4 regions of the Pengzhenrongella phosphoraccumulans genome follow, and region 4 is predicted to be linked to each of the others. Evidence: riboswitches for the same ligand, from Rfam matches in the RefSeq annotation. Region 4 holds a riboswitch; each other region holds the start of a gene.
What was found. Region 4 has a riboswitch for cyclic di-AMP ahead of VTA80_RS20665 (C40 family peptidase). Riboswitches for the same ligand answer to the same signal wherever they lie in the genome.

Region 1 (4,939 bases), 700 kb from region 4:
AACCCGTCGCTCAAGAGGAGCCCCGCTCGTGAACCGCAACCGCAAGACCGAACTGACCTAACGCCGGGCACGGCTCGCGCAGGTCAAGGCTGAGCAGAAGAGGGCCGAGCGCAAGCGCGCCTGGGTCATCGCCTCGCTCGCGGGCGTCCTGGTCCTCGGCCTGGTCGGCACCACGATTGCGATCGTGGTCGATCAGAGCGCCAAGAACGCCGATCTCGCTGCCCAGGCGAAGGACCCGATTCCGGGCCTCAAGACCTTCACTGATCTCTCGCAGGACCACGTCGACACCAAAGTCGACTACGCCCAGAACCCGCCCACCGGTGGTGCGCACTCCGCGATCGAGCAGGTCTGCGGCTTCTACTCCGAGCCGATCGTCGATGAGAACGCCGTGCATTCTCTTGAGCACGGCGCCGTCTGGATCACCTACGACCCGAGCCTGCCTCCCGGCCAGGTCGACACGCTGCGCGACTTCGCAGCCAAGGACAACTACGTCCTGGTGAGCCCCCGCGAGGGGCTCGCCTCGCCCGTCGTGGCGAGCGCCTGGGGCATCCAGCTCGCGCTCGATTCGGCATCCGACGAGCGACTGCCCGTCTTCCTTGGCTCCTACGTCAATGGCCCCCAGACCCCAGACCCCAGAGCCTGGCGCCTCCTACTCAGACGGAGTCGGCACCCCGGAATAGCGCAATCCCGCGTCGTTCACCTCGCGTGGAAGTCAATCGGCGGGAGCTCGGCGAGCGGGGTTGTCGCGGCGAGAGCCCGCGTCGATTTCGGGGTCCAGCGAACCGACGACGTCGGGCACTTTGCGCATCTCGCGGAATTTCAGGCCAACAACCCCCGGATGAACCACGCAACTCGGATCTTCGTCGGATCTTTGTCGTTCCTCGCCGGGATCCTCGTGTGGCGACGAGAGGGTGGAGTCAGCACCGACGAAACACGCGCGAGCGAAGGAGACGGACATGATGGGTTGGTACGGGAACGGCATGAACAGCGGCGGGTGGGTCTTCATGGGCCTGTTCTGGATCGCACTGATCGCACTGACCGTGTGGTTGGTGCTCCGACTCCTGCCGTCGAACAGCAGGCGCACCGAGACCGGGGCGACCCCCACGCCGTGGCCGGCAACGCCCGGACAGGAGTCCCCGTTCGAGATCCTCGACCGCCGACTGGCCCAGGGCGACATCGACGGCGAGACCTACCAGGCACACCGCGCGGCAATCACCGCGGCGCGAGGAGGCAACCGATGACGGCACCCTCGACCACCACGCGGCAGCCCCGCCGGGGATGGCTGATCGCGGCCCTGGCCGCGACCCTGACGGTCCTGCTCGGCTCGATCTTCGCCGCAGTGGCGTGGGGCGGGACCTGGGGTCAGGGCTCGTCCATGGGTTCCGGGTTCGGCGGCTCGGGGTACGGGTCCGACGCGGCGCAGGCGGCGCCGGACCTGCCCGGGCAGGTCGTTCGCGTCTCGGCGGCGGACATGGGCGGCCCCATGATGGGCGGCCGCACCGGCATGGGCGGCGGGATGATGTATCTACGCGCCGACCGCACCACCGTGGCCCACGGACAGGTGTCGTTCCTGGTGACCAACGACGGCCGCAGAGACCACGAGCTGGTCGTCCTGCCGCTCGCCGACGGCGAATCGGCCGGCAACCGCACCATCGGCGCCGACAACCAGATCGACGAGACCGGCAGCCTCGGCGAGGCGTCGAGCACCAACGCCGAGGGCACCGGCGAAGGAATCGCGCCGGGCACCTCCGGATGGGTCACCCTGACCCTGCCCCCCGGCCACTACGAGCTGGCCTGCAACCTCCCCGGCCACTACGCCGCCGGGATGTCCACCGAACTCACGGTGACCTGACACTCGTCACCTGCCCTGGTGCCGGTTCATTCCTGTACCGCGACCACATTCGCAGTCGACTGACTCTGCCGTCTTGATACTGCGCGCGGGTGCCAGTTGTTGGCGCGGGACCGGGTCCTGTCGAGGGATCATCGGGCGGCAGGATCATCGGGACCGCTTCGACGGCCAGGACCCGTAGGCCCAGGAGGGCCGCCCGATCTCTGACATCTGATCACCGCGGCATGAGCGACAAGGCGGACGGCCACCGGACTCGCGCCGAGGGCCGGGTCCGGGCCAGAGGTGCTGGGCCAGCGAGCAGCGCCCTGTGACAGCCTGGGCCGTGTCGACTGGCGTTCTCACCAATCAGCACGTTGTGACCTGACCGTGACAATCGGGGCGCGCTTCATTTAGGGTCGGGTCAACCCGGGGGCCATTCCCGGGTGCCCTGAGGTGGACCGCCGAATCCTGCCACCACCGATGGACCTCGCGAAGTCTCGCTGGCAGGAGCGGGGGACCCAAGCACGATGGACATCGCACTCGGTGTCCTTGGGGTGAAGCCGATCGTTGTGTGATCGGCCGGGCGCATACTCCCGCCCGAACCCGACAGCTCACCCCGAAGGCGACCGGAGAGGTCCCCCATGCCCGTGAGCTCAATCCCCGCCCGCCACCGATCAGCCAGTCGGCCCGTCACAGCCCTGTCCGACCTCGCCTCCACCGCGACCGGGGCCATCTCGGTCGTGGGTCGTCGATCCGTCGTCGTGGTGGCGTCCTCCGGACTGGTCATGTCGGTGTTCGCTGCACCTGCGACGGCCACCGTGTCCGCCGAGATCAACACCAGCCACCCCGCCGTGGACACCTCCAGCCTGACGGCCGGTGCACGCGCAGTCCTCGCAACCTCACCGGTCGTCAGCGTGCCAGTCGACGCGTCCTGGTCTCTGGACACTCCCACGCTCACCATCGTCGCCGACCCGCCGCCCCCACCGCCCCCGCCGGTCCGTGTGGCCCCGCCTGCCGCATCGCGCAGCACGGCCCGCGCAGCGGTCCCCGCGGAGGCCGCCCCGGCCACGGAAATCGGCGCGACTGCACCGGCGAGCGCGAACGGCAGTGCGATTGTCGAGATCGCATCCCGTTACGTCGGTGTGCCCTATCTGTGGGGCGGTACGACACCGTCCGGGTTCGACTGCTCGGGCTTCACGTCCTACGTGTACGCGCAGGTCGGCATCACCTTGCCCCGAACCTCGTCGGCTCAGCGCAACGTCGGCACGGTTGTCTCACGTGCCGACGCCCAGCCAGGCGACCTCATCTGGTCCCCAGGTCACATCTCGATTTACGCCGGCGGCGACCTGCAGGTCGATGCACCAAAGCCCGGTCAGACCATCCAGATCCGGAGCATCTGGCAGTCCAACCCCACGTTCATCCGGGTGAGCTGAAAAGCGCGAGGCGCCCAGCGGCCACGCCGCTGGGCGTCTCGCGTTCCTTGCTCCGGCACTCGCACCTCTCGGCCGCCCAGTCGCCGACCCTCCCGAATCGTGCGATCAGGGCACAGAGCAAGTTGAGTGCAGCCGACAGGTGCACAGCGCGCCCGGCCGCGGATGATGCGGGATCGAACTACAGGCCCTTGAGGAGCTGCTCCATCTCGGTGATCTCCGCCTTTTGTGCGTCGATGATGGATTGGGCGAGTTCGAGAGCTTGGGGGTTGCTGCCCGCGGCGAGCTGAGAGTCGGACATCTCGATGGCGCCTCGGTGGTGATCGATCATCAGCTCGAGGAAGCGACGATCGAACTCCGTCCCGGTGACGGCATTGAGCTCAGCCATCGCCTCTGTCTGGCTCAGCCCGCCCATGTCCATGCCGCCCATGTCCATCCCGTCCATGTCGACGTCGGCCGCGCTCTGCTCACCCCACGCCATCAGCCACGACTGCATCTCGCGGATCTCAGGATCCTGGGCGGCAGCGATGCGTTCCGCCAGGGTTTTGACCTCTGCGGTGCTGGCGGTGCGTCCTGCAAGATCGGCCATCAGGACGGCACCCTCGTGGTGCACCACCATGTTTTGGGTGAACGTGACATCGGCGTCGTTGTGGCTGGCGTCGACCGGCACGGCCACGGACGGGGACGAAGCGCTGGAGGGACTGCTCGCGGCTGGCGCACTTTCCTGACCGGCGCACGCGGACAGGACCACGGCGAGCGCGAGCGCGCCGCCGACAGCTGTCATGCGGGTCTTGACGTTCATGGTGTTTCTCCAAGGCTCGGTGGACAACAGGACAATCGGCTCGTGGCAATGACTTTCGAGTGGTGTGCGGCGTTGTAAGGGTGGTGGGTGCGCGCGAAGGCACGTGCTCGCATTGGTGGCCCGACGGCGTTCCCCAAGGAGCAGCGCGGGGCGGCCGTGCCCTAAGGCGGTGCACGCGTAGTTCGCCGTTCACCGAGAACCCCCACCGACGCGACCGGAATCACGCACGTCGGCGGGGACGGCTCGGCCCCCAGGGAGAGGGCGTTTCGGGACCAACATGCACCTCCCACGATCAATTCCAGATTCATCGGTCTACTGCAACCCGCGAGGCGCTGCGATGACCGCCCGCTGGGCATCCCAAAGTTCGTTGGCGAACCCCGCTCGTAGGGTCGAGATTCGATGAAGATCTGATGAAGATGACGGGGTCAAGCGCGCGGGCCGAGGGAACCGCGGCTGGCATGTTGACGGTCAGGCTTGCTCGTCACGGTCCCGTCCTCCCACATCGTCAACAACGGCCGTGGCCACCGCTTCGCTGTCGCTCAGCATCGCGCGTGCCGGCAACCTGCCTCAAAGCCCGGTTGGTGGCCGCCGGTGGGGTGGAACGACTCGATTGTGGCCTCGGAGTTCGGAGTCCCTACCGCGGGTGGCGGCGGCTCAGGACGGCGAAAAGTCCGAAGCAAATTGCAGCAATGCCGAGGTAGACGAAGCCCTCGAGCAGTGACTCGTTCCCCGACCTCAGGAGCTGCGTGATGTCCCAGTACGGACCGGTCTTGGCCGCCTCGTTCACATCGACGTAGTAGAAGTGCTCGGCGATGTACCAGTGGTTCGCCCACACGCCGACCTTCCAGGCGCCGAGCAGGACCGTGAACAGCCCAATAC
Region 2 (4,939 bases), 530 kb from region 4:
GCCTGGATGGGCGACGAGCACCTCGTCGACGTCCACGTCGGGCACGTGCGCCGCAAACTCGGGGATGACTCGGCCGCCCCCGTGTTCATTCGAACGGTCCGTGGTGTCGGTTACCGGATGGGCCCCGGCGAATGAGGTGGGCCCGGTCGTGGATCAACGGCCGCAGGGACCTCGGCACGCGTCTGCTCGGGGCGATCCTGGTCGTGGTGATGGTGGGAGGCGCAACGGCGTGGGTCGTGGTCGCGGGGATCGGACCCGCGATCTTCCACAACCACATGGGCCACATCGGTGGCTCGAGTGCCTTTGCCACGTTGCACGCAGAGGAGGCGTTCCGCACCGCCTCGGCCCTGTCGCTCGCGCTCGCCCTGGCTGCGGCTCTCCTCACCTCCGTGGTGGTCAGCATCTTCGTGACTCGGCGTGTCACCCGCTCTCTGACCCCGGTGACCGCCGCGGCCGGCCGGGTGGCCGGCGGCGACTACACCGCGCGGGTCCCCGCCGTGGGCATGGGTACCGAGTTCGACGACCTTGCCGAGGCGTTCAACACGATGGCCGCGGACCTGGGCCGGATCGAGGTGAGTCGATCGCAGATGCTCGGCGACCTCGCCCATGAGATGCGCACCCCGGTCGCCACGTTGGGTGCCTACCTGCAGGCGATCACCGAAGGCGTCGAGCAGGCCGACGCCCCAACCCTGGCCATGCTCGGCGACCAGGTCGCGCGTCTGACGCGGCTCAGCGAGGACATCGCCTTGGTCACCACCGCCGAGGAAGGACGCCTGACGATGCGTCGCACGACTCTCGCTGTCGCGCAGGTCGTGGCCGACGCGACCGCGCAGGCGACCCATCGGTACACCACAGGTGGGGTGGTCCTGGATGTCCGGGTCGCGCCGGTCGCCGCGACCGCCAGGATCGACGCCGACGCAGATCGGATCGCGCAGGTTCTCACCAACCTGCTCGACAACGCACTGCGGCACACCTCGCCTGGCGGCCGGGTCACGCTGATGGCGGACCGCGCGGGTGCGTCAGTCCGCATCGTGGTGGCCGATGACGGCGAGGGAATTCCCCCCGACCACCTGCCGCACATCTTCGATCGGTTCTACCGGGTCGACACCGCCCGAGACCGCGCCCACGGCGGATCTGGCGTCGGCTTGGCGATCGCCAAGGTGATCACCGAAGCGCACGGCGGAACCATCACCGCACACAGCGATGGGCCGGGTCGAGGCGCGGTCTTCACCGTGACGCTGCCCGCAGCCGGGGTGGTCTCAGGCCTCTAGGTGCACCTCGGGCTCGTGGCGCCCGCGAGATCCTGCTGGCACCGTGGATGGCCGGTTGGGTTCATCGGTCGGTCGCCGATTCCCTGGCAGACGAGAGCCTGTCCGCTTGGCTCGAATCGGCAGAAGAGCGCACGACGCCCGGCGACTCGGTGTGCGCCGGGCGTCGCGCGCTGCTCAGCCGACCCGGATGAAGGTCGGGTTGGACTGCCAGATGCTCCGGATCTGAATGGTCTGGCCGGGGCGGGGCGCATCGACCTGCAGGTCTCCGCCGGCGTAGATCGCAATGTGACCGGGGGACCAGATGAGGTCTCCGGGCTGGGCGTCGGCACGGGAGACGACCGTGCCGACCTCGCGCTGGGCCGATGAGGTGCGGGGCAAGGTGATGCCGACCTGCGCGTACACGTAGGACGTGTAGCCCGAGCAGTCGAACCCGGCCGGGGTCGTGCCGCCCCACAGGTAGGGCACCCCGACGTACCGCGACGCGATCTCGACGATGGCGCTCCCGTTCGCGCTGGCAGGTGCGGTCGCGCCGATCGCCGCGGCCGGTACGGCTGCGCGAGCCGCGCTCCGCGACGCGGCAGGTGGGGTTGCGCGGGGCGGCGGGGGTGGCGGGTCGGCCACGACGGCGAGCGCGGGGATGTCCAGGGACCAGGACGCCTCGTCGGGCACGCTGACGATCGGCGAGGTCGCGAGCGCCGCGCGTGCGCCTGCGGTGAGGCTGGAGGTGTCCACGGCGGCGTGACTGATGGTGTTCTCGTTGGGCCCGGTGGCGCTCGCCGGTGACGCGATCACCGACATGATCAGGCCGGAGGACGCCGCGACGACGACGGATCGACGACTGACGACCGAGAGAGTCCCGGTCGCGGTAGACGCGAGCTCGGAGAGGGCGGTGACTGGCCGACCGGCTGATCGGTGGCGGGCGGGAATAGAGCTCACGGGCATGGGGACCTCTCCGGTCGCCTTCGGGGTGAGCTGTCGGGTTCGGGCGGGAGTTTGCGCCCGGCCGATCACGAGCGATCGGCTTCACCCCAAGGACACCGACGTGCGATGTCCGCCGTGCTTGGGTCCCCCGCTCCTGCCAGCGAGACTTCGAGAGGGCCATCGGTGGTGGCAGGACTCGGCGTCCACCCCAGGCGACCCGGGATCGCCCCAGGGTGAGCCGACCCTAACTGACGCGAGCCCCGATTGTCACGGTCAGGTCACGGACCCTCGCAGGTGGCCGTCGACGGACACATTCCCCCGAACGCCAACGAGGCGATAGAGGCCGAGGACAACGGTCTCAACGTCCGCGGGCGCGTCGAGCAGATCTACGCCGCCGGAGGATTTGACTCGATCACTGCGGACGACCTTCGCGGCCGGCTGCGTGGGTGGGCCCGGGGCGCTCAACGACGTGACGATCACCCAGGCGTCCGCAGTTTGGGAGCTGCGCTCCGCGGACCCGAACGCGAGCCCGCGTGAGCTGTTCGGACGCGCGATGCGCATCGGGCTCGATCACATCGCATCGACCGTGTACACGATCGCCTTCGCGTACGCGGGAGCCTCTCTCCCGCTGCTCCTTCTCGTCGAGATCCACCAGCTGCCGCTGGCGCAGACGCTGACGGGCGGGGAGTTCGCCGGGGAGATCGTGCGCACCCTGGTCGGGTCCATCGGACTGGTTCTCGCGATCCCGTTGACAACCGCGATCGCCGCCCTCGTTGCGATCGCGGACCCGGCGAAGCCCTCACGTCAACGACACCGCGTGGCCGAGACAGCGGGCTACCACCACTGATCCAGGCATCTCGTGGACCACGAGCGCCCGCGGGCCGCCACGGGTCCCAGGCTTGGACCAACGGTGCGATCCACCCACCGTCACCGGACCTCGCGTATCGACGCGCTGGGGTTGGCATCGGTGACGAGGGCCGACTTCGCCTCCGTCCGTGATGCCGCGATCTTTGTCGGATCTTTGTCGTTTCGTTGCCGGGATCGATGGATTGGGGCGCAATTCTGGAGTCATCCCGAAAGACAGAATCCACCATGCACGTTGAGGAGTTCACATGATGAGCACCAAGAGCAGCACGAAGCTCGGCCGCGCCGTCGCCACCGCGGCGGTCGCAGCCGCCGTCCTTCTTCAGGCCTCGCCGGCCAGCGCTACCAGCGAAAATGCACGTAGCGAGTCCGTCGCCAGCGGCCCTGCCTACGGTCAGCACGTCTCCGAATGCGCCCACGGCGCTGGCTTCTCCGGCACCCACAACCCGGGGATGCACCAGGGGGCGCACGGCTCGGACCTCATGCGGACCATGTCGGCGGTCGCCTAGCAGACGTGCCCACGATTCTCGAGGGAGCGGGCGGGTCGGGCGTGAGCGCCGGCTCGCCGTTCCTGATGGGCTCCTCCGAAATGGTCAGTCGGGCCTGAGCGCGATCCAGGACAATGTCGCTGCGTTGAAGTCCGACGCTGACCAGAAGGTCATCGCCGCCGATGCTTCCCGCTCGGCGGCGCAAGCCCGGCAGGTCGAGATCGAGCAGCTGATCGCAGACCAGAGTGCCGAACAGCGGACCCTTGAGGGCATGAAGGATCATTCCGAGGCTGAACAGGTCGAGATCGACGCGCAGCGCGCCGTGTTGGCGGCCGATCTCGAGCGAATCATCGCGCAGCAGTGCGCCGCCGAAGTTGCGGCGCGAGCGGCGGCGGCCGCAGGCAGGCCCGCACCGCCGCCAGTTCCGGAGCTGTCAGGAGCTGTCGCCCGTTCATTGTTCGGGAACCCCGGGTCTCCCAGGGGGCAATTCATTGAGTACGGACGTCACGCTCGGCGCGAAAGAGCCCCGGCTAGAAGGAGGATAAAGAGATGGCAAGCCTGAGTGCTTCTTTGGAGGCCAATCTAGATAAGCAGGGATTTGACAGTTTCGACACCGAAGCCAAATCCTGCTTCGCAATGCCGCTGCGATTCACCCCCGCCGTGGGCACGATTCTGATCGTAATCGGACTCTTGTTGCAGTCGCCTATCTGGCTCGGAACCATGGCACTCGTTGCCTTGAGCGGGATAGTTTGGCCGCGCGGGATGATCCTCGACCTGGTCTATAACTTCATCGTGCGACACCTGTTTCGATCTCCGCCACTTCCGTCGACACCAACGCCGCGACGATTCTCGTACCTGCTCTCCACGGTAATGCTGGCACTGTCGGCATTGTTTTTTTACAACGGAGCGCCCGTGCTCGGTCTGATCTCCGGAGGATTTGTCGTCGCCGGGGGAGCGATTCTAACCGGCAGTCTCTGGTGCCTCGGTTCGTGGATCTACAGACTGTTCTTCGGGTCGAGCAGAAGTGTCCGGGAATTGCGTTGAACGGGTTGGTGTAGCGGCCCGCGACCAGCGCGAAGTCGATCGCATTGATCCCGCCGCCGACGACCAGGTCTTTCTACTGGCCACGTGCGCCGACTTCCTTATGCCCATGGATAAAGAAGATCGCCGACGCACGGATCCCCTACCGAGTTCCGGGCCGGGCGGAGCTGCCCGAGCGCCTGGACAGCGTGCTCACCGCCATCCACCTGCTCTTCAGCACCGGCCACACGGCCGGCGAGGGGGACGCGCTCGTCCGTGAGGAGCTCTGCGACCGGGCCCTGCACCTCGCGCGCACCCTCGCCGCGCTGCTCCCCGAGCAGGCCGAGACCCGCGGACTGCTGGGCCTGATGCTCC
Region 3 (4,939 bases), 1.8 Mb from region 4:
CGGCGACGTCGGCCAGGACCGCCTCGTGGTCGATCGCGGCGGGCAGCCACGCGAGCGCTCCCGTGCCGGAACCCAGCGGCACACCGGCGACCGCCGTCAGCTCGGCGCCCCAGGCCTTCGCCTCCCGGATCGCCTGCCGCAGGGCCAGGTCCGAGGCGGGTGAGCCGTCGACCCCCACGACGATGCGGCGCACCGGGGCGATCGGTGCCTGTTCGACGTCGTTCGCACGCGCCGGCGGGCGGGTGGGCACGACGACGGTGGGGCAGAAGGCGTGCGCCGGGAGCGCGGACGAGACGGTGCCGAGCAGGCGGTCGGCGAACCCGCCCCCACCCCGCGTCCCCAGCACGACCAGGCGCGCCGTGCGGGACATGTCGACCAGCACCCCGGTCGCATCCCCGGTCGCCAGGCACGACGTCGCCGCCACCCCGAGCGAGTCGGCGCGCGCCTGGGCCTCGGCGAGCACGACCTTGGCGCCCTCCTGGATCGCTGTGTCGTCGAGGGCTGCGTAGCCGCCGTCGAGGGAGGCTGCGGTGAACGACGGGAGCGAGTAGGCGCACACCAGCTTGAGAGTGAACCCGTGAGTGACGGCCTCGGCGGCCGCCCAGTCGAGCGCGTGCAGACTGGCCGCGGAGCCATCCACCCCGACCAGAACCACGTTGTCGCGCGTCATGGCTGTTCCTCCCGAGACTCCCAGAGCATCTTTGCTCTAGTGTCCCTCGAAAATACCCTGCGGGAAGGGCTGGGCGTGCCAAAACCTTTGCCGATACATTCCCGTCGGTGCGGGGCTGCTCAGGCCACCAGGTAGGCAGACCAGGACGGATCCGTCCGAACTGTCGCAGCGAACAGCGCCGCCACCCCCCGCGGGGCGTGCGGGCTGAACTCGAGCTGCCACCCGAGCTCCGCGAGCAGCCGGTCAGCCTTGCGATGGTTGCACCGGGCGCACGCCGCCACGACGTTGGTCCACTCGTGCCGGCCCCCGCGCGACCGGGGCTGGACATGGTCCACGGTGTCCGCTGTGCCCCCGCAGTACGCGCAGCGGTGGTCGTCGCGCTGCAGCACCGTGCGCCGGGTCGGCGGAACCGTGCGGCGGTGCGGGACGTGCACGTACCGCACGAGGCACATCACGAGGGGCACCGGCACCGCGGACCGCTCCGAGTGCAGCAGTCGGCCGTCCGTCTCCAAAACCATCGCCTTGCCGGTCAGCACGAGCACGACGGCGCGATGGACGCTCACCACGCAGAGGGGTTCCAGGCTCGCGTTGAGCAGCAACGTCCGTCGGGGGGGCGCCACGGGCATCAGCACGATGAGCTCCAGGACCAGGTTGTCGGGCCCGTCTGGCTGACTCGGCCCGCTGTGGAGGTACAAGCGCGACAATCGTAACCGCACACCGCGTCGCCACCAGCCGGGGCCGTCTCTGGAAGGTCCCGGCCGCGGCGATGGGCGGGGCTCGCGCCCCCTACCCCGAACGCGCGACGGCCCCGGCGGCGCCTGACGCGCTACCGGGGCCGAACGTTGGGGGATCGGTCAGCTGACCCGGATGAACACCGGGTTGGACTGCCAGATGGCGCGGAACTGGACGGAGCCGCCGGGCTTCGGCGCGTCGATCTGCGTGTTGCCGCCGGCGTAGATGGCGACGTGGCCGGGGCTCCAGATCAGGTCACCGGGGAGGGCGTCCGCGCGGGAGACCACGGTGCCGACGTTGCGCTGGGCGGACGACTGCGACGTCATCGAGATGCCGAGCTGGCCGTACACGTAGGCGGTGAAGCCGGAGCAGTCGAAGCCCTCGGGGGTCTTGCCGCCCGACCGGTACGGGACGCCGACGTAACGGGCCGCGACCTCGAGGACCGCGTTGCCGGAGACCGACTGCGGGACGGGGCTGTTCGCGGCGGCCGGCACAGCGGTCCGAGCGGCCGAGCGAGACGCTGCCGCAGCGGTACGGGTGACGGGCTTGGGCTTGGGAGCGTCGACGACGACCGTGACGGCCGGGACGTCGAGCGTCCAGGAGGCGTCGGCGGCGACGGTGACGACCGGGGCGGTCTCGAGAGCGGCACGCGCCGAGGCGGTCAGTGCCGAGGTGTCGACGGCCGGGACCGACGAGGCGTTCTCGGCGGACGTCGCCGCGGTGGCCGGCGCGCCGAAGGTCGAGACGACCAGTCCGGCAGCGGCAGCAACGACAGCCGAGCGGCGGCCGACGACGGCCATCGATCCGGTTGCGGCGGTAGCGAAGTCACTCAGTGGTGTCACAGGTCGGCGCGCAGAGCGGTGCCGGGCGATGCTCACAGTCACGTGATGCCTCTCCGAACGCCTACGAGGTCAGCTGTCGGGTTCGGGTAGGAAGAGTTCACCCGGCTGATTGGGCGTCGTTACCGACGTCCGCCCAGCTTCACCCCAAGGTCACCGTCACCGGTGTCCACGAACTTGGGTCCCCCGCCCCTGCCGGCGAAGTCGTACGGAACCCCGTGCGGCGGCAGGATTAGGCGATCCGCTCGAGGGCTCCTGCGGATGAGGGTTCCGAGGAGCAAGTTGAACGTACCGGACAGGCCCACCCAATGTCACGTTTCGGTTACGGTGACGAAAGTCACACCGGGTGGGTTTGATCAGGCCTTGACGAAGATGTGCCGCGAGATCTCTTCCGGCAGATCGAGGTAGTGGTCCTTGCCGGCGGTGCGGACCGTCACGACCCCGCGGCCGCTGCCGACGCTGATCTCCGCGCCGGGGGTGACCCCCGCCTCGGCAAGGCGGCTGAGGAGCTCGGGGTCGGTCTGGACGGGCTCCCCGAGCCGCGCGACCACGGCCTGGATCGTGCCGCCGTCGAGCGGCGCGATCTGGGCGAGCGCGACGACGCCGTCGAGGAAACCCTCCGGTGCGGCCTGGTCGCCGAGCTCGGCGAGCCCCGGGATCGGGTTGCCGTACGGCGAGTGCCGGGGGTGGTCGAGGAGCTCGAGCAGGCGCCGTTCAACCCGGTCGCTCATCACGTGCTCCCAGCGGCAGGCCTCGTCGTGCACGAACTCCCAGTCCAGGCCGATGACGTCCGTCAGCAGGCGCTCGGCGAGGCGGTGCTTGCGCATGACGCGCGTCGCCTTGAGCAGCCCGGCCTGGGTCAGCTCGAGATGCCGGTCCCCCGTGACGATGACGAGACCGTCGCGCTCCATCCGCGCCACGGTCTGCGAGACGGTCGGGCCCGAGTGCCCCAGCCGCTCGGCGATCCGGGCGCGCAGCGGCACGATGCCCTCTTCGGACAGCTCGAAGATGGTCCGCAGGTACATCTCGGTGGTGTCGATCAGGTCGCTCACGGAAGGCCTCTCGGGTTGATCACGCTCTGGCCCCAGGCTACGGGGTGTTCCGGGGTGTCGTCGGGGGTGCCCACCAGGGGGTTTGCGCGGCCCGGAGGCCGGTCATGGTGGTCCGCGCCGCACGCGAGGTTAGGCTCGCGAGGTGCCCGAGCCGACTGGTAACACGCCCCCCGCCATCGCGATCCCTGCGGGGCTGCTGCCGGACGACGGGAGGTTCGGCTGCGGTCCGAGCAAGATCCGCGCCGAGCAGGTCGCCGCTCTGGCCGCGGTCGGCGGCTCGCTGCTGGGCACCTCCCACCGCCAGACCCCCGTCCGCAGCCTCGTCGGACGCATCCGCGAGGGCCTCGGTGACCTGTTCAGTCTCCCCGACGGCTACGAGGTCGTGCTGGGCAACGGCGGGTCGACGGCGTTCTGGGACCTGGCCACGCTCTGCCTGGTCCGCGAGCGCGCGCAGCACACCACGTTCGGCGAGTTCGGCGCGAAGTTCGCGACCGCCACGTCCCGCGCCCCGTTCCTCGCCGAGCCCACCCTGCGGACGGCACCGGCCGGCCAGCTCGCGCGACCCGAGCTCGAGGACGACGTCGACGTCTACGCCTGGCCGCACAACGAGACGTCCACCGGGGTCATGGCCCCCGTGCGCCGGGTGGCGGGATCCCGGGAGCAGGGTGCGCTGACGCTCGTGGACGCGACGTCGGCCGCCGGTGGGCTCGCCGTGGACATCGCGGAGACGGATGCCTACTACTTCGCCCCGCAGAAATGCTTCGCGTCCGACGGCGGCCTGTGGCTCGCGCTGCTCTCGCCCGACGCCGTCGCGCGCTCGGCCGAGCTCGAGTCGAGCGGCCGTTGGGTGCCGGAGTTCCTCTCGTTGCGCACCGCGATCGCGAACTCGCGGCAGGACCAGACCCTCAACACCCCCGCGATCGCCACGCTGGTGCTGCTCGCCGAGCAGCTCACGTGGATGCTGGACCACGGCGGGCTGGCCTGGACGGCCGCTCGGACCGCGGCCTCCGCCGCGTACCTGTACGACTGGGCCGAGGCCCGCGACTGGGCCACGCCGTTCGTGACCGACCCCGCCGCCCGGTCGAACGTGGTCGGCACGGTCGACCTGGACCCGGCCATCGACGCCAAGGCGGTCGCCGCCGTGCTGCGGGCGAACGGGATCGTCGACGTCGACCCCTACCGCAAGCTCGGCCGCAACCAGCTGCGCGTCGCCCTGTTCCCCGCGATCGAGCCCGACGACGTCCGTGCGCTGACGGCGTGCGTCGACCACGTGGTCGACCGTCTTGGCTGATCCGACCGTCTCCGCCGCCGCAATGCCCGACGCCCACGTCCCCGACGCCGACGTGCCCGAGCCAGGGCTCCCGATCGTGCCGATCGCACCGATCAAGTTTCGCCGGGACCGCGTCACGATCGCGCTGTACGCGCACTTCGTCGCGTGGGGATGGCTGCTGTACAGCTTCTCCCCCAGCATCCCGCTGCTCGCCGAGGAGCAGGGGATCACCAAGGCCCAGGCCGGCCTGCACGGGACCGCGATGGCGGTCGGCACGCTGGCCTCGGCGTTCTTCAGCGCGCGCCTGGTGGACCGGTTCGGACGACGCGGCACGCTGCTCATCGCGGTCGCGGTGCTCGTGACGGGTGTCGCGACC
Region 4 (4,939 bases):
GGCCAGATGAGCCTCGTCGAGGTCGTCGCCGCCGCGGGAGCGAACGAGGGGGAGGTCCTGCTGCTCGCGGGCGCCCTCGAGCACGCGTCGGAGCACCCGATCGCGCGCGCCGTCGCCGACGGCGCGCGGGAGCGCTGCGGCACGCTCCCGCCCGTCGAGAGCTTCGCGAGCACCGAGGGACGCGGCGTCGCCGGGGTCGTCGACGGGCGCGCCGTGACGGTCGGACAACGCACCTGGCTGGCCGAGGACTGGGCCCAGCACGCCCCCGCGGCCCTGGTCACCGCGGCCGACGCCGCCGAGAGTCAGGGCCGCAGCCCCGTGTGGGTCGGCTGGGACGGCGAGATCCGCGGCGTCGTCGTGGTCGCGGACACCGTCAAGGTGTCCAGCGCCGAGGCGATCGGCGAGCTGCGCCGGCTCGGCCTGCGCCCGATCTTGCTCACCGGGGACAACGCCCGGTCGGCCGCCGCGGTCGCGGAGCAGGTCGGCATCCATCCGCAGGACGTCATCGCCCAGGTGCGCCCGGCCGACAAGGTCGAGGTGATCCGCCGGCTGCAGGCCGAGGGCCACGTCGTCGCGATGGTGGGCGACGGGGTGAACGACGCCGCCGCTCTCGCGCAGTCCGACCTCGGGCTGGCGATGGGCTCGGGCACCGACGTGGCCATCGAGGCCAGCGACCTGACGCTGGTGCGCTCGGACCTGCGGTCGGCCGGGGTCGCGATCCGGCTCTCGCGGCGCACCCTCGGCACCATCAAGGGGAACCTGTTCTGGGCCTTCGCCTACAACCTCGCGGCACTCCCGCTGGCAGCCGCGGGGCTGCTCAACCCGATGATCGCGGGCGCCGCGATGGCGTTCTCGTCGGTCTTCGTCGTCACCAACAGCCTGCGGTTGCGCCGCTTCGAGCGCTGACCGCCGACGCTGGCGGTCCGCGGTCAGCTGATCCGGATGAAGACCGGGTTGGAGAAGTAGATCGCGCGGAACTGGACGCTCCCGCCGGGCTGCGGTGCGTCGATCAGCTGATCGCCACCGGCATAGATCGCCACGTGCCCCGGGTGCCACACGAGGTCGCCGGGCTGGGCGTCCGCACGCGAGACGACCGTGCCGGCGTTGCGCTGGGCGCTGGAGGTGCGCGGGAGGGCGATGCCGAGCTGGGCGAACACGTAGGAGGTGAAGCCGGAGCAGTCGAACCCGCTCGGCGTGGTGCCGCCGTACACGTACGGGACCCCGACGTACCGGGCCGCGATCTCGATCACGGCGCTGCCGTTCGCGCTGGCGGGGGCCGGTGCGCCCGTGGTCGTCGGGATGGCGGCGCGCACTGCGCTGCGAGACGCGGCCCGCGCCCGGACGGGCGGCGGCGGGTCGGCGACGACGGTGAGCGCGGGGATGTCCAGCGCCCATGCCGAGTCGGCGGCGACGCTCACCACCGGCGCGGACGCCAGCACCGCACGAGCGGCGGAGGTCAGCGCGGACGTGTCGACGCCCGTAGCCACGCTCTCGGCCGGGAGGGCGCCGGCGGCTGACGGCACCGCGACGCTCGCGTCACCGGGCTCGGCGGCACCGGCCGGTGCGGCCATCGCGGAGACCACGAGACCGGAAGCGGCAGCGACGACGACGGATCGCCGTCCGACCGACGCGAGGCTGCCGGTGGCTGCGTCCGCGAGGTCACCGAGCATGGTGCTCGGTCGACCGGTCGCGCGATGACGGGCGGGCGTGGTGCTCACAGCCATGGTGACCTCTCCGGTCGCCTGTGGGGTGAGCTGTCGGGTTCGGGCGGAAGTCGCGCCCGGCGGGTCGAGGTACCGACCCGCTTCACCCCAAGGACACCGACTGGCGGCGCCCGACGATCGTGGTTCCCCCGCTCCTGCCAGCGAGAAGTCCTGGTGCCCAGACGGTGGTGGCAGGACTCGGCGGTCCACCTTGGGCGTACCTGAGGATGAACCTCAGGGACGCTCGACCCTACCGCGCCGAGGGGCTGCGAGGACAAACCGATCGCCTCGGGGCAAAAGCGCGCCTGCTATGCGGCAATTCGTCCTAGCGCGCAAGGCGTTCGACCACCGCGCCGAAGGCCGACGGCAGGTGCACCGCGGTGGGCACGATCACCCGGCGTAGCGGAGAGGTCGCCAGGGCCACGAGCGCGGTCGTCAGCAGGCGGTAGTCGCGGGTCGACGCCGACCAGGCGCGCTCGTACGCTCCGGCGTCGTCCAGGTGCGCGACGGCGGCGGCCGCCTGGGCGAGCCCCACCCGGAGCCCCTCGCCCGTGAGCGCGTCGACGTACCCGGACGCATCACCGACGAGGCGCACCCGGCCGGCGGTGCGTCGCGACGTGCGCTGGTGCAGCGGACCGGCGCCGCGCAGCGTGCCGGCAGGCTCGGCCCCTCGAAGCCGCTCGGCGAGCTCGGGAAAGGTCGCGAGCGCACCCGCGTAGTCCGTGTGGGGCGGCCCGAGCAGTGCCACGCCGACGACGTCGTCGGCCACGGGCGTGACGTACGCCTCGACCGTCGGGCCCCAGTGGACCTCGACCAGGTCGGTCCACGGTGCGACGCGGAAGTGCTGTCGCAGGCCGAACCGGCGCCGGTCGCGGTCTCCCCGACCCCGCGGCGGCCCGGCTGCGGGCCGGTCGAGCCCGACGACCCGGCGGACCGTCGAGTGCAGACCGTCGCAGCCCAGCAGCCAGCCGGCGCGCAGGCCTGCGGCGGAGACCGTGTCGTGGTCCTGCTCGATCGTCCCGACGCGCCCCGCCACGCGCCGCACGCCGAGCGCCGTCGCGCGGGCGTCCAGGGCGGCGTGCAGCGTCGTGCGCCGCACCCCGAGCCCGGGGCCGGACTCGAAGTGGTGGTCGGCGTGCAGGTCGCCGCCGCGGTACCCGATCCCGAGCAGCGGGTGACCCTGCGGGTGCACCCCGATCCGGGCGAGGGCCGCGACCGCTCCGGGCATCAGCCCCTCGCCGCAGGCCTTGTCGATCGACGCGCCCCGCGGCTCGACGACGACGACGTCCAGGCCGGCCAGTCGCGCTTCGATCGCGGCCGCCAGCCCGATCGGCCCGCCGCCGACGACCAGCACATCCGTGTCGCGGGTCGCGGTGCTCATGCGGCGGCGACCAGGGCGCGCTCCTCGGTCGGGATACGGAACCCGAGCAGCAGCACCGCGTTGAGCACCGTGAACACGAGCGCCGTCAGCCAGGCGGTGTGCACCAGCGGGAGCGCGATCCCCTCGACGACGACCGCGACGTAGTTGGGGTGCCGCAGCCAGCGGTACGGCCCGCGATCGACCAGGGCGAGGCCGGGGACCACGATCACGCGCGTGTTCCACTGCGGGCCGAGCGTGCCGATGCACCACCAGCGCAGGGCCTGGCTGGCGAGCGCCGCCACCAGCGCGAGCCAGCCGAGGAGCGGCACGAACGGTCGATCGGCGACGTGCACCTCGACGACGCAGGCCACGAGCAGCCCCGCGTGCAGCAGCACCATGGGCGGGAAGTGGCCCCGACCCGCCTCGACGCCGCCGCGGGCGAACGCCCATCGGGCATGGCGGGTGGACACGACGAGCTCCGCGATCCGTTCGACGGCGACGGCCGCGATCAGGGCATCGAACGCGATCACGCTCAGGGCAGGCACGGCGCGCCCTCAGCCCTGGTCCGGCCAGCGGAGCAGCACGAGCTCGGCACTGATGCCCGGGCCGTGGGCGAAGAGCACCCCGGGGTCGCCCGGCTGCTGACCGCCGAGCGCGAGCGTGTCCGCGAGCACGTGCAGCACACCGGACGAGGACAGGTTGCCGACGCGCGCCAGGGACTCCCAGCTCAGCGCGAGCGCCGCGGTCGGCAGGTCGAGCACCCGGGCTGCGGCCTCGAGGATCTTGGGGCCGCCGGTGTGCGCGACCCACGTCGTGATGTCGCCCGGCTTCAGGCCGTGCCCGGCGAGCAGGTCCACGACGTCGTCGCGCAGGTGACGCCCGACGACGTCGGGCAGGTTCGCCTCGAGCACGATCCGGAACCCGCTGCCGCCGATGCCCCAGCCGAGGACGTCCTGCGTCTCGGGGTACAGGTGGCTGCGGGTCGCGATCACGTCCGGCCCCGCGACGCCCGTCGTCCGCGCACGCTCGTCGCCCACCATCACGACGGCGGCCGCACCGTCACCGAACAGGCCGCTCGCCACGAGGTTGGCCATCGAGTCGTCGCCGGGCTGCATCGTCAGCGAGCAGAGCTCGACCGAGACCAGCACCCCGACGTCGCCGGGATGGCCTTGGAGGTAGTCGTGCACGCGGGCGATCCCGGCGGCGCCCGCGACGCAGCCGAGCCCGAACACGGGCAGCCGCTTGACGTCCGGGCGCAGCCCGAGCCGGGCGACGAGCAGGGCGTCGATCGACGGCGCCGAGATGCCGGTCACCGAGGTGAACAGGATGAAGTCCACCTCCTCGGGCGCGATCTCGGCCGCCGCCAGCGCGCCGCGCAGCGCCCGCTCGGCCAGGTCGGTGCCGAGCGAGATGAACAGGTCGTTGGCCTGGCCGAAGGTGGTCAGGTCCCGATAGTCCTCGAGCGGCATGGCGAGGTGACGGGTCCGCACACCGCTGCTCGCGTGCAGGCGCTCGAGCACCGCACGGCGTGTGGACCCTTCGGTGGTGAGAAGTGAACCGATCGTCTCGGTGATCTCGTGCTGGGGGTAGCAGAACTCGGGGAGGACTCCGGTCACCGATGCGATGCGCGACATGTCGGCATCGTGCCATGCCGCGCGTTTTGAGGCCGGGATTCCGCCCGGTTGGTACGGTCCACGACAACATCGGTGGCGATCGCGGGGGAGGGGTGAGCGGTGCGGGGTCTGAGGGCGACGATCGGCGGGCTGGCACGCTCGTGCCACCTCGGACCGACGCTGGCGGTGACGGCACTGACGACGGCCCTCGCCATCGGTGTCGGCGCCGACCTGCGCACGTGCGTCCTGATCGGGGCGGCGAT

Region 1: it holds a riboswitch for cyclic di-AMP, as region 4 does, so the genes downstream of both, VTA80_RS01040 (C40 family peptidase) here and VTA80_RS20665 (C40 family peptidase) in region 4, are expected to answer to the same signal.
Region 2: it holds a riboswitch for cyclic di-AMP, as region 4 does, so the genes downstream of both, VTA80_RS00190 (C40 family peptidase) here and VTA80_RS20665 (C40 family peptidase) in region 4, are expected to answer to the same signal.
Region 3: it holds a riboswitch for cyclic di-AMP, as region 4 does, so the genes downstream of both, VTA80_RS05980 (C40 family peptidase) here and VTA80_RS20665 (C40 family peptidase) in region 4, are expected to answer to the same signal.

Annotation. Positions count from the first base shown of each region.
Region 1 covers NZ_CP144210.1:208,834-213,772, forward strand. Annotated here, with positions in the region: gene VTA80_RS01015 (hypothetical protein) at 11-406, opposite strand; partial or broken gene VTA80_RS01020 (DUF3105 domain-containing protein) at 338-580, shown strand; gene VTA80_RS01025 (hypothetical protein) at 713-958, opposite strand; gene VTA80_RS01030 (SHOCT domain-containing protein) at 957-1,241, shown strand; gene VTA80_RS01035 (plastocyanin/azurin family copper-binding protein) at 1,238-1,852, shown strand; cyclic di-AMP (ydaO/yuaA leader) riboswitch at 2,278-2,467, shown strand; gene VTA80_RS01040 (C40 family peptidase) at 2,470-3,261, shown strand; gene VTA80_RS01045 (DUF305 domain-containing protein) at 3,440-4,060, opposite strand; gene VTA80_RS01050 (hypothetical protein) at 4,695-4,939, opposite strand, start outside.
Region 2 covers NZ_CP144210.1:33,540-38,478, reverse strand. Annotated here, with positions in the region: gene VTA80_RS00200 (response regulator) at 1-135, shown strand, start outside; gene VTA80_RS00195 (ATP-binding protein) at 132-1,271, shown strand; gene VTA80_RS00190 (C40 family peptidase) at 1,446-2,213, opposite strand; cyclic di-AMP (ydaO/yuaA leader) riboswitch at 2,215-2,404, opposite strand; gene VTA80_RS00185 (YibE/F family protein) at 2,596-3,039, shown strand; gene VTA80_RS00180 (hypothetical protein) at 3,308-3,565, shown strand; gene VTA80_RS00175 (hypothetical protein) at 3,690-4,106, shown strand; gene VTA80_RS00170 (DUF4395 family protein) at 4,094-4,588, shown strand; gene VTA80_RS00165 (RNA polymerase sigma factor) at 4,774-4,939, shown strand, end outside.
Region 3 covers NZ_CP144210.1:1,289,183-1,294,121, forward strand. Annotated here, with positions in the region: gene VTA80_RS05970 (universal stress protein) at 1-670, opposite strand, end outside; gene VTA80_RS05975 (HNH endonuclease) at 790-1,296, opposite strand; gene VTA80_RS05980 (C40 family peptidase) at 1,525-2,202, opposite strand; cyclic di-AMP (ydaO/yuaA leader) riboswitch at 2,289-2,490, opposite strand; gene VTA80_RS05985 (metal-dependent transcriptional regulator) at 2,598-3,293, opposite strand; gene serC (phosphoserine transaminase) at 3,436-4,584, shown strand; gene VTA80_RS05995 (MFS transporter) at 4,577-4,939, shown strand, end outside.
Region 4 covers NZ_CP144210.1:4,466,614-4,471,552, forward strand. Annotated here, with positions in the region: gene VTA80_RS20660 (heavy metal translocating P-type ATPase) at 1-906, shown strand, start outside; gene VTA80_RS20665 (C40 family peptidase) at 930-1,724, opposite strand; cyclic di-AMP (ydaO/yuaA leader) riboswitch at 1,726-1,917, opposite strand; gene VTA80_RS20670 (NAD(P)/FAD-dependent oxidoreductase) at 2,029-3,084, opposite strand; gene VTA80_RS20675 (isoprenylcysteine carboxyl methyltransferase family protein) at 3,081-3,599, opposite strand; gene VTA80_RS20680 (type III polyketide synthase) at 3,618-4,697, opposite strand; gene VTA80_RS20685 (UbiA family prenyltransferase) at 4,797-4,939, shown strand, end outside.